DNA from 3 places in the Alteromonas sp. AWQ4_252 genome. Region 3 is predicted to be linked to each of the others. Evidence: predicted binding sites of a transcription regulator. Region 3 holds the regulator's gene; each other region holds the start of a gene.
What was found. Region 3 encodes sigma-54, which starts transcription at its own class of promoters, with help from an activator protein. Its sites were predicted from a motif close to GTTGGCACGNNNNTNGNNT; they were not measured.

Region 1 (3,284 bases), 310 kb from region 3:
GCCTTGTAGCCTGGCGTGTTTGCGTTTGCCAAATTTCCGGCAATCACTTCCATCTTTTCTTCGCGAATATTCAGCGCGGTTTGATGAAAGCCTGTCAACTTGTCTAAATTGATTGCCATGGATGGCACCTCACATGCGTTTTTCACTCTTCAGGAATTACTTAGCAAATGAAGTGCCAATAATTTTTGACGCTGACTTATAGAAGGGACAAAAACTAATCTTTCTTTTGAAAATAGAGGCCTGGATGGCACTTCACCATTGAATAGTAAAGCGCAGCTTCGCCGATAGATTCGGAAGCGCCGAGGAACAAAATTCCGCCTGGCTGCAACTGGGCGGCAATTTGTTGCAGTATCTTTTTCTTTACGTCAGCTGGGAAGTAAATAAGCACATTACGGCAAAAAACGATATCGAAGCGACCCAACCCTGTATAGGAATTAAGCAAGTTCAGGCTTTTAAACGACACCATTCGCTTTACTTCCGGAATAACCTGTTGCATGCCGTCGCTATTGCTCTGAAAATAGCGTTGTCGACGCTCAGCGGAAAGGCCTCGAGACAAGGACAATTCGTCATAGACACCTCTATTACACTTCTCCAGCATGGAAGAGGAAATATCTGTACCGGTGATCTCCACCCCATTGCGCAACGCGCCAGGTTTGCTGCGCTGATGCTCCAACACTGACATGGCAATGGAATAAGGTTCTTGTCCGGATGAGCACGCTGCGCTCCAAATTCGGAGGCGGCGATTTTGCATAGAAAGGGTAGGGAAAATTGTATTGATGAGTAACTCGTAGGGGTAATTATCGCGAAACCACAAGGTTTCATTCGTCGTCATTGCATCGAGAACTGCTTGCAACAGGGCCCGATTTCCTCCGCGAATGGCAGCAGCGATCAAAGCATCGATACTGTCGAAGTTAAATTCATACATCAACGCGGACAACCGGCTTCTCACCAGATATTGTTTATTCTCGCCCAGCGAGATACCGCACTGTTGTTGCAAAAATTGCCCAAACTGGCGATAGCTCTCAGCTGAAACTTCTTTGTTCTTCAAACTCAGTTAGCCCTAATAACTAATCTTTCAGCCATTTGTTCACCGCAGTTGCGAGTTCATCGGGATGGAATTTTGCAATAAAATCATCCGCGCCCACTTTTTGCACCATGGCCTGATTGAAGACACCGCTCAAGGATGTATGCAGGACCACATGCAACTTCTGTAGTTCCGGTGTATTTTTAATTTCCGCTGTTAACGTGTACCCGTCCATTTCTGGCATCTCAATATCGGATACCAAGACGCCTACTTTATCCGTAACATCACCCGTTTCTGCAGCAATTTCTTTAAGGCGATTAAGTGCTTCCAAGCCATTTTTGGCAACTTCAATTTCCAGCCCCAAAGCGGTAAGCGCTTTTTTCACCTGACTTCTGGCAACAGATGAGTCATCAGCAATAAAAATGATTTTATTACTACTTTCTGATTTATCGAGCGCTGAAGCAAGATCTTCGCTCACATCGGTATTCAACGGCGAGATTTCATTGAGAATTTTTTCAACATCCAGAATTTCAACGAGTTCATCTTCCACTTCAGTAACTGCCGTCAAATAACTTGCACGCCCTGTACCTTGGGGGGGCGGCATGATGGCATCCCAGTTAGTGTTAATTATCCGTTCTACCGCACCTACCAAAAAGCCCTGAACAGAGCGGTTGTACTCTGCAATGACAATAAAAGCGGTGTCGAGGTTTTCGATGCGTCGACCACCCGTTGCCATACTCAAATCAATCACCGAGATAGTCTGCCCCCGAATGTGAGCAATACCCCGTACCAATGAGTTGAGTTTAGGCATGGCGGTTAGCTGTGGGCACTGCAGAACTTCCCGTACTTTAAATACGTTTATTCCAAAGCGCTGACGACCGTTCAATCTGAATAACAATAACTCGAGCCGATTCTGCCCCACTAACTGCGTGCGCTGGTTAACGGAATCAAGAATTCCTGACATACATCACCTCTAAATTAAATTGGGCACGAACATTGCGTTGCACCATATCACTTAATGCTTGAAAGTAGAATCGCCAAAAAAGTGACACTGTGATATCGCACCCTTGAGCTTCTACTTCTCATCATAGTCAAATTGCGTTCAGGTGAACAAGAAAAAGTGAACATGAAAAAGATGACTTCATTCTGGGTTGGCCAATATCCCACTACAATAATGGCGACAATATTTGCTTTGCTCTTAAACATAGTCAGTTTTTCGACATTTGCACAGCCAGCAAAGCAATTACATGAAAGAATTCAGAAAGACGCGTCGTCTTACCTGCTGTCCGCCATCGGAGATCGCCATGGCGATGAGAATCTTCAGGTGGATATTGTGCCCATAGATGACAGAATTCAAATACCTGCTTGCCCTACAGGCTTTAACTATCACGCTGACCCAGCATCACTGTCACAAAGTTATGTTTCTGTTCGCGTGAGTTGCGGCAACAACGATTGGTATTTATTCACTAATGCAAGGGTATCTCGCACCCGCACGGTGGTTGTAACGTCGGGTATGTTGAGCCCAGGCACTTTGCTCAGTGCCGAAAATCTGTCATTTTCGGAGATTGATGTGAACATGCTACGTCACACCAGTTACGAAGACATGACGCAACTTATCGGTGCCCGTTTAAAGCGCAGAATAAGAAATGGTCAACCTATTCAATCGAATATGTTATGCTTTGTTTGTAAGGGTGATCGTATTACGATACTTGCACAAGCTGGAGGTATGCGCGTGAAAACTGCCGGCATAGCCAAGCAAGATGGTGTAATTGGTGATAATATTCAAGTAGTTAACGCGTCATCAAAAAAGTCGTTGATTGCTGAGATCGCAAGTACGCAAACCGTTGTGGTTAATTTGTAGAAAAATACAAAAATTATCGTAAAAAAGGTTAAAGATGCGCCGCGATTTGCCGATAACGTGTATGAGGTGTTATTGGTAGTGGAATTTAAATATGGCAATAAATAATGTAAATGGCGGTGGGGTTAAACCACCCATCGACAACGCAAAGCTGAGTAGTCAGCAAAATCAGGCACAGAATGCCGGTCAGCAGGAAGCCGCAGCGCGAACGCAAACGGCTACCGCTCCCCGTCAGGACAGCGTGTCTTTGACACAATCTGCGCAACAATTGAATCAGGTTCAGAAGAAAGGAACCGAAGCCCCTGTGAATCAGGAAAAAGTTGATAAACTTAAAAAGGCGATTCAAAGTGGCGAATATAAAATAGATCCAGACTCTTTGGCGCAAAAAATTGCCCGTCTGGA
Region 2 (3,284 bases), 170 kb from region 3:
ATCAGCCTGATCATACTGACTAAACATAGCTTCCTGAACATCTGACGTTGCCTGGCTCAAGCCGTCAGCAATATTGTTCACAAGTTGGCGCTTTTGATCATCTGACATTATGCGGAACAAATCGCCTGCTTGAGAAAAATTGTCCTCATCCTGAATATCATGTACATCCAACCATGCATCTTCTTCCAGTGGCATAGCAGGCTCAGCAGCGCTTTCGACTTCTGCTGGCGCACCATTCTCACTCCGATTATTTGGATAGAAGTTCGCTCCACTTCCAGCCAGAGCGGGCTGAATACCTGCAAAAGCCCCATCGCGCTGATAGTTATGAACCGGGCATCGCGGTGTATTTACCGGAATTTGATTCACATTAGCCCCCACCCGGTAGCGATGAGCATCCTGGTATGCCAACAATCTTGCCTGTAACATTCTGTCGGGAGAAGCACCAATACCGGGAACCAAATTGCTCGGCGCAAAGGCGGCTTGCTCAGTTTCTGCAAAATAATTATCTACATTGCGATTCAGCTCCAACTGCCCCACTCCAATTAACGGGAAGTCGCTGTGCGGCCATACCTTCGTTAAATCGAAAGGGTTAATACGATAAGTCTTCGCCTCCGCTTCAGTCATGATTTGCACATTTACCGTCCAGGAAGGAAAATCACCGTTGTCGATACTGTCGACTAAATCCTGCTGCGCGCCGAAAGCGGGCATACGGGCAGCTTCTTCGTTGGTCAGTGTTTTAATACCCTGATTGGTTTTAAAGTGCCATTTAACCCAGAATCGTTCACCCTGCTTGTTCCAGAAACTCAACGTGTGTGAACTATAACCATTAACGTGACGATACGATAAAGGTATACCTCGGTCTGACATCAAAATAGTCGACTGATGTAACGACTGAGGGTTATTCGCCCAGAACTCATAAATTGCCTGTGGATCTGGCAAGTTGGTACGCGGGTTCTTTTTCTGGCTGTGAATAAAGTCGGGGAACTTGATCCCATCTCGCAAGAAGAAAACTGGCGTATTGTTGCCGACCATGTCCCAGTTACCCTGTTGGGTGTAGAACTTTACCGCAAATCCGCGAGGGTCGCGGGCATAGTCACTGGAATCCTGACCGCCACCCACAGTGGAAAAACGCAAAAATACTGGAGTTTGTGCGCCTTCTTCCTGCAAAAAATCAGCGATGGTGTAATCAGACAAGCCGCGGGTTACGGTAAAGGTACCGTAAGCGGCACTACCTCTGGCGTGTACTACTCGCTCGGGAATACGCTCGCGATTAAAATGAGCCAGCTTTTCAAACAAATAGTGATTGTCAAAGGTAACTGGCCCACGGCGACCCACTGTGCGACTTTGATTATCTGATGCGACTGGTGCACCGTTACTGCTGGTTAATGGTACCTGGCTATCGATTTTTTTAGAAAAGGGACACTGACTCATAATACATTCCTTAATATAAGTAAGCTGACAAGTTAATCTTGCCAGTCGATTATTTAAGGTAATTATGATTGGAAATATTAATTTAAAATAGTGATATTAATCTATCATCTTAATCAATATTTACGATGAAAGGGAAGTAGATCATTTTGTAACTCCGAAAATACTGTCAAAGAATTTAACACACTCTCTACAAAATTTTTAAAAAAAATCGTAAACCAATGTTTTTAAGTGCTTTTTACGCTGGTACAACATTTGCTTAAACCAGTTTGAATCAGTGATTATACTTAGATTTAAGATACTGTAGATTAATTAAGGAACAATTATGAAAAACGTTAAATTAAAAAGTTTTGTATTTGGCGCTGGCCTTTGCTTGAGCACCTTAACTCAGGCTGCACTCGTAGATCTAAGTACATGGTCTGCTGAGGGTGCAGGATCTTGGTCTTTGCAAGCTGGCAACGACTCTGTATACCAATCTATAAATGGTGACCCAACCGTATTTTTCAGTGGTGTTGATAGTCAAGGATTGTCTTTATCAGGGGAGATAACTGTTCAAACCTCAAGTGATGACGACTTCATCGGTTTTGTCTTAGGTTACAATGCAGGAGATTTTAATAATGCAAACGCTGATTATTTGCTTATCGACTGGAAACAAGGCAATCAGACATTTTATGGAAGCGCAACTGCAGGCTTAGCTATCTCACGTATTACTGATGTCATGGACGTTTCGTCATTTTGGAATCATGGTACAACGACAGGATTCGAGGAATTGCAACGGGGAACGACATTAGGCAACACTGGCTGGAGTGACAATACAACTTACTCTTTCGACCTAGTATTTACATCGTCACTTGTTCAGGTATTTGTAGACGGTAACTTGGAATTAAATGTCGCAGGAAGCTTTGCTGACGGATCATTTGGTTTTTATAATTATAGTCAGTCAGATGTCCTGTATGCTGGCATAACAGAAGATATTGCACCTCCTCAAGCCAATGTGACTGAACCGGCTACTTTAGGTATTCTCGCTCTGAGTAGTATTGGTTTGCTAGGCTTCCGTCGTCGCAAATAACTCATTAAAAGATAATATCAAGTTAGATTTTTCTTTAATCATATAGAAAGGCATCGTTTTCGGTGCCTTTTTTATTGGTGGTTGACCTGTCAGGAAGACAGTAAATACTCACCCATTTCATGCATAAAGCACGAGACTTGGTGTAGTTTCAGTAGAGGACACTTATCATGACAAAAAATGCAAACAAAAACACCTGAAATTACATGTAAATCTATTGCGTTTTTAAATAGCTTTTAGCGCATTAATGATATCATCAGGCTCCGAGCGGGTTCTGTAATCCACATCCACATATCGCCATATAACCTCTCCATTTTGATTTAACACAAAGGTCGCAGGAATGGGCAAAATGGTGGCATTCCCATTGTTTATTTCTTGCAAATCGAGGCCGCGATCTTTGCGCATATGCTCAAGCAAAAATTCAGGTACTTGCCATGCAACGCCGTAACTTGCAGCGACTTTTGCGTCTTGGTCAGACAAAACAGTAAAAGGTAATTCACTAATCTCATGAGCGCTAAGGGTGCCATCAGGTCGTTCTGGACTAATAGCAATCAGCTTGGCTCCGAGGGAGGTAATATCATCAATACGTTGCTTTAAAGCGTTTAATTGTAAGTTGCAATACGGGCACCAACTTCCACGATAAAACGTGAGTACTACAGGCCCCTGCTCTAAATAATCTTGCAGTGAAACTTGCTCACCAGTGGGAGACGGTAAAGTAAACAGTAGCGCTCTTTCACCCACCGGCAGCGCCAATTCACCTTGCTGCAAGGCTTTCGCTTTTTCAATTTCT
Region 3 (3,284 bases):
GCGAAAGACAGTAAAGATACTGAAAATGAAGGAGAAAACAACTAGCCATGGCCACTTTATCTGCGTCGCATCTCGCTAAGTCTTACAAATCCAGACAAGTTGTGCGGGATGTGAGTCTGTCGGTATCAACCGGGCAAATCGTAGGTCTTTTGGGGCCAAATGGCGCTGGAAAAACCACGACTTTTTACATGATAGTAGGTCTGGTGCCGCTGGATAAAGGCAAAATCAATATAGATAATCAAGAGCTTACGCATCAGCCAATGCACGAACGGGCACGAAAGGGGATTGGTTATCTGCCCCAGGAAGCGTCGATTTTTCGCAAGCTTACTGTTCATGAAAACATCATGGCCATCTTGCAAACCCGTAAAGATTTAAAAACACATCAACGGGAAGCTGAAGCAGATGCGCTACTTGATGAATTTAATATTAACCATATACGCAATAGTACAGGAATGAGTTTATCCGGGGGAGAGCGACGCAGGGTTGAAATTGCCAGGGCGCTTGCAGCCAATCCGCAATTTATTTTACTCGATGAACCCTTCGCTGGTGTTGACCCTATTTCGGTTAATGATATAAAGAAGATCATTCAGCATTTACGTGACAGAGGTATTGGCATTCTTATCACTGATCACAATGTGCGTGAAACTCTGGATGTATGTGAAGAAGCGTATATTGTCAGCCACGGGGAACTCATTGCTCAAGGCACTGCCGAAGAAGTATTGAGTAACCAAAAAGTGAGAGATGTATACCTAGGCGAGCAATTCAGGCTATAGTTAAGATAGCCCTGATAGCAATGCGAATTATCGCAGGCACGGCAGGCATTCTGTCGGGTATCCTTTTTAAGAGTTATAATAAGACGTAGATGAAACCATCTTTACAGCTAAAATTTAGTCAACAACTAACCATGACGCCGCAGTTACAGCAGGCAATTAAATTGCTGCAACTGTCTACGCTCGATTTGCAGGCGGAAATTCAGGAAGCACTGGATTCAAATCCGTTGCTGGAAGTAGATGAAGGCGCAGATAACGAGGTAGTTGAGAAAAATAATATCGATAACGACGACAGCGCACAGGAAGCTGTGAGCGCGTCTGCATCAGATAATATGGACACCGGCGAAGCGCTTGAAAAAAACGACTTACCCGATGAGCTTCCCATTGACAGCACCTGGGATGAATACATTTCGGCCTCATCAGCCCCTGCCCCAGGGCCTTCTTCCGGCGGTGACGACGAACAAGTATTTCAGGGCGAAACCACTGAGAACATTCAAGACCATTTATTGTGGCAAATGCGGTTAACCCCTTTCTCAGACACCGACCGCGCAATTGCCTTAGCCATTATCGACTCCATCGACGAGTCCGGCTACCTCACTGTTACCGTCGACGACATTCTACAAAGTGTCAACAGTGAGGATATGGAAGAACCGGTGGAAGAGGATGAAGTGGAATGTGTCTTGAAACGCATTCAGATGTTCGATCCCATTGGTTCAGGTTCCAGAACGCCTCAGGAATGTTTATTGGTGCAGTTAAATCAGTTTGCGCCTGAAACGCCGTGGTTAGAAGAAGCAAAGTTGATTTTAAAAGACTATGCAGATTTACTCGGCAGTAAAGATTACCGTACGTTAATGCGTAAAACCCGCCTCAAAGAAGATCAGCTTCGGGAAGCCATGCGCTTGTTACAGACGTTGAATCCTCGTCCTGGTAGTGCGCTAATTACCAAAGAACCTGAGTACGTTATTCCCGATGTGTCAGTGGCGAAGAAAAATGGTCGCTGGGTAGTTGAACTCAACCCTGACAGCCTGCCGAAACTCAGTGTTAATCAGCAATATGCGGCCATGAGTCGACGGGCCAAAAACAGCAGTGACAGCCAATTTATTCGCTCTCACATGCAAGAAGCCAAGTGGTTCATCAAGAGTCTCGAAAGCCGGAATGATACCTTGTTGAAGGTAGCAAATTGCATTGTTCAACAGCAAATGGGCTTTTTTGAACACGGTCCGGAAATGATGAAGCCCATGGTATTAAACGACGTGGCGGAAATGGTAGATATGCACGAATCAACCATTTCGCGGGTGACTACACAAAAGTATATGCACACGCCCCGAGGCATTTTTGAGTTGAAGTATTTCTTCTCCAGTCACGTTGCCACTGAATCAGGTGGCGAGTGCTCATCTACGGCGATTAGAGCGCTGATTAAGAAGCTGGTTGCGGCCGAAAAGCCGAGCAAACCACTAAGCGACAGCAAGATTGCTTCATTGTTGGCCGACCAAGGTATTATGGTGGCACGGCGAACAATAGCAAAGTACCGGGAATCACTATCGATTCCACCGTCTAACCAACGCAAAAGCCTAATTTAACTAAGGCTGCTCACAATAAGGAAGACGAAATATGCAAATCAACCTTACCGGTCATCATGTTGAGATCACTGATTCTTTGCGTAATTATGTCGATACTAAGTTCAGTAAACTGGAAAGACACTTCGATCACATATCGAATGTACACGTCATACTGAATGTTGAGAAACTTAATCAGAAAGCGGAGGCAACTGTTCATTTGAGTGGCGCGGAGGTGTTCGCATCCTCGCAGAATCAAGACATGTACGCTGCAATTGACAGCATGGTTGATAAGTTAGACAGGCAAGTACTCAAACATAAGGAAAAGCTGAAAAAGCACTAAACCATGGATATACAAGCCATAGTAAGCCTGGATCGCACCGAGTGTGCGGTCCAGTGCAATAGCAAAAAGCGCATTCTGGAAATAATCAGTGGCATTGCCGCTAAAAATAACCCGGAAATAGACGAAGCAGTGGTGCTTAGTAGCCTCATGTCACGAGAACGCATGGGTAGCACAGGGATTGGGAACGGCATCGCGTTACCTCATGGCCGGCTCGAGGGGCTTGACCACGTAATTGCCATTGTTGTTACCAGTAAGCCAGCTATCGATTTTGACGCCATCGACAGTAAGCCTGTGGATATTTTCTTTACGCTCTTGGTTCCTCAGGATCAAACAGAGGGGCATCTGCAAACCCTTGCCACGGTAGCAGGTAAGCTCAGTGATAAAGAAACGATAAAAACTATCAGAAAAGCGGAAACAAGTGATGATATTATCCGCGCTTTACAGTAACTTATTGTTAAAGGAACTGTTCTACACGTTCGTTTAGGAGAAACGCCCGTGAAACTTATTATCATCAGCGGCCGCTCGGGCTCAGGAAAATCGGTGGCTCTGCGCGCACTGGAAGACTTGGGCTATTATTGTGTCGACAATATTCCTGTCAATTTATTACCCGCACTT

Region 1: flgA (flagellar basal body P-ring formation chaperone FlgA) is a predicted target of sigma-54. The motif match lies at 2,008-2,026, and genes of this name have one in related genera.
Region 2: ACXACM_RS08760 (PEP-CTERM sorting domain-containing protein) is a predicted target of sigma-54. The motif match lies at 1,671-1,689, and genes of this name have one in related genera.

The regions. Positions count from the first base shown of each region.
Region 1 covers NZ_JBSWSV010000001.1:2,123,492-2,126,775, reverse strand. Annotated here, with positions in the region: gene flgB (flagellar basal body rod protein FlgB) at 1-119, opposite strand, end outside; gene ACXACM_RS09385 (CheR family methyltransferase) at 215-1,048, opposite strand; gene ACXACM_RS09380 (chemotaxis protein CheV) at 1,068-1,988, opposite strand; gene flgA (flagellar basal body P-ring formation chaperone FlgA) at 2,151-2,885, shown strand; gene flgM (flagellar biosynthesis anti-sigma factor FlgM) at 2,977-3,284, shown strand, end outside.
Region 2 covers NZ_JBSWSV010000001.1:1,986,392-1,989,675, reverse strand. Annotated here, with positions in the region: gene ACXACM_RS08765 (catalase) at 1-1,431, opposite strand, end outside; gene ACXACM_RS08760 (PEP-CTERM sorting domain-containing protein) at 1,754-2,497, shown strand; gene ACXACM_RS08755 (peroxiredoxin-like family protein) at 2,720-3,284, opposite strand, start outside.
Region 3 covers NZ_JBSWSV010000001.1:1,811,544-1,814,827, reverse strand. Annotated here, with positions in the region: gene lptA (lipopolysaccharide transport periplasmic protein LptA) at 1-45, shown strand, start outside; gene lptB (LPS export ABC transporter ATP-binding protein) at 48-773, shown strand; gene ACXACM_RS08120 (RNA polymerase factor sigma-54) at 863-2,350, shown strand; gene hpf (ribosome hibernation promoting factor) at 2,382-2,669, shown strand; gene ptsN (PTS IIA-like nitrogen regulatory protein PtsN) at 2,673-3,116, shown strand; gene rapZ (RNase adapter RapZ) at 3,165-3,284, shown strand, end outside.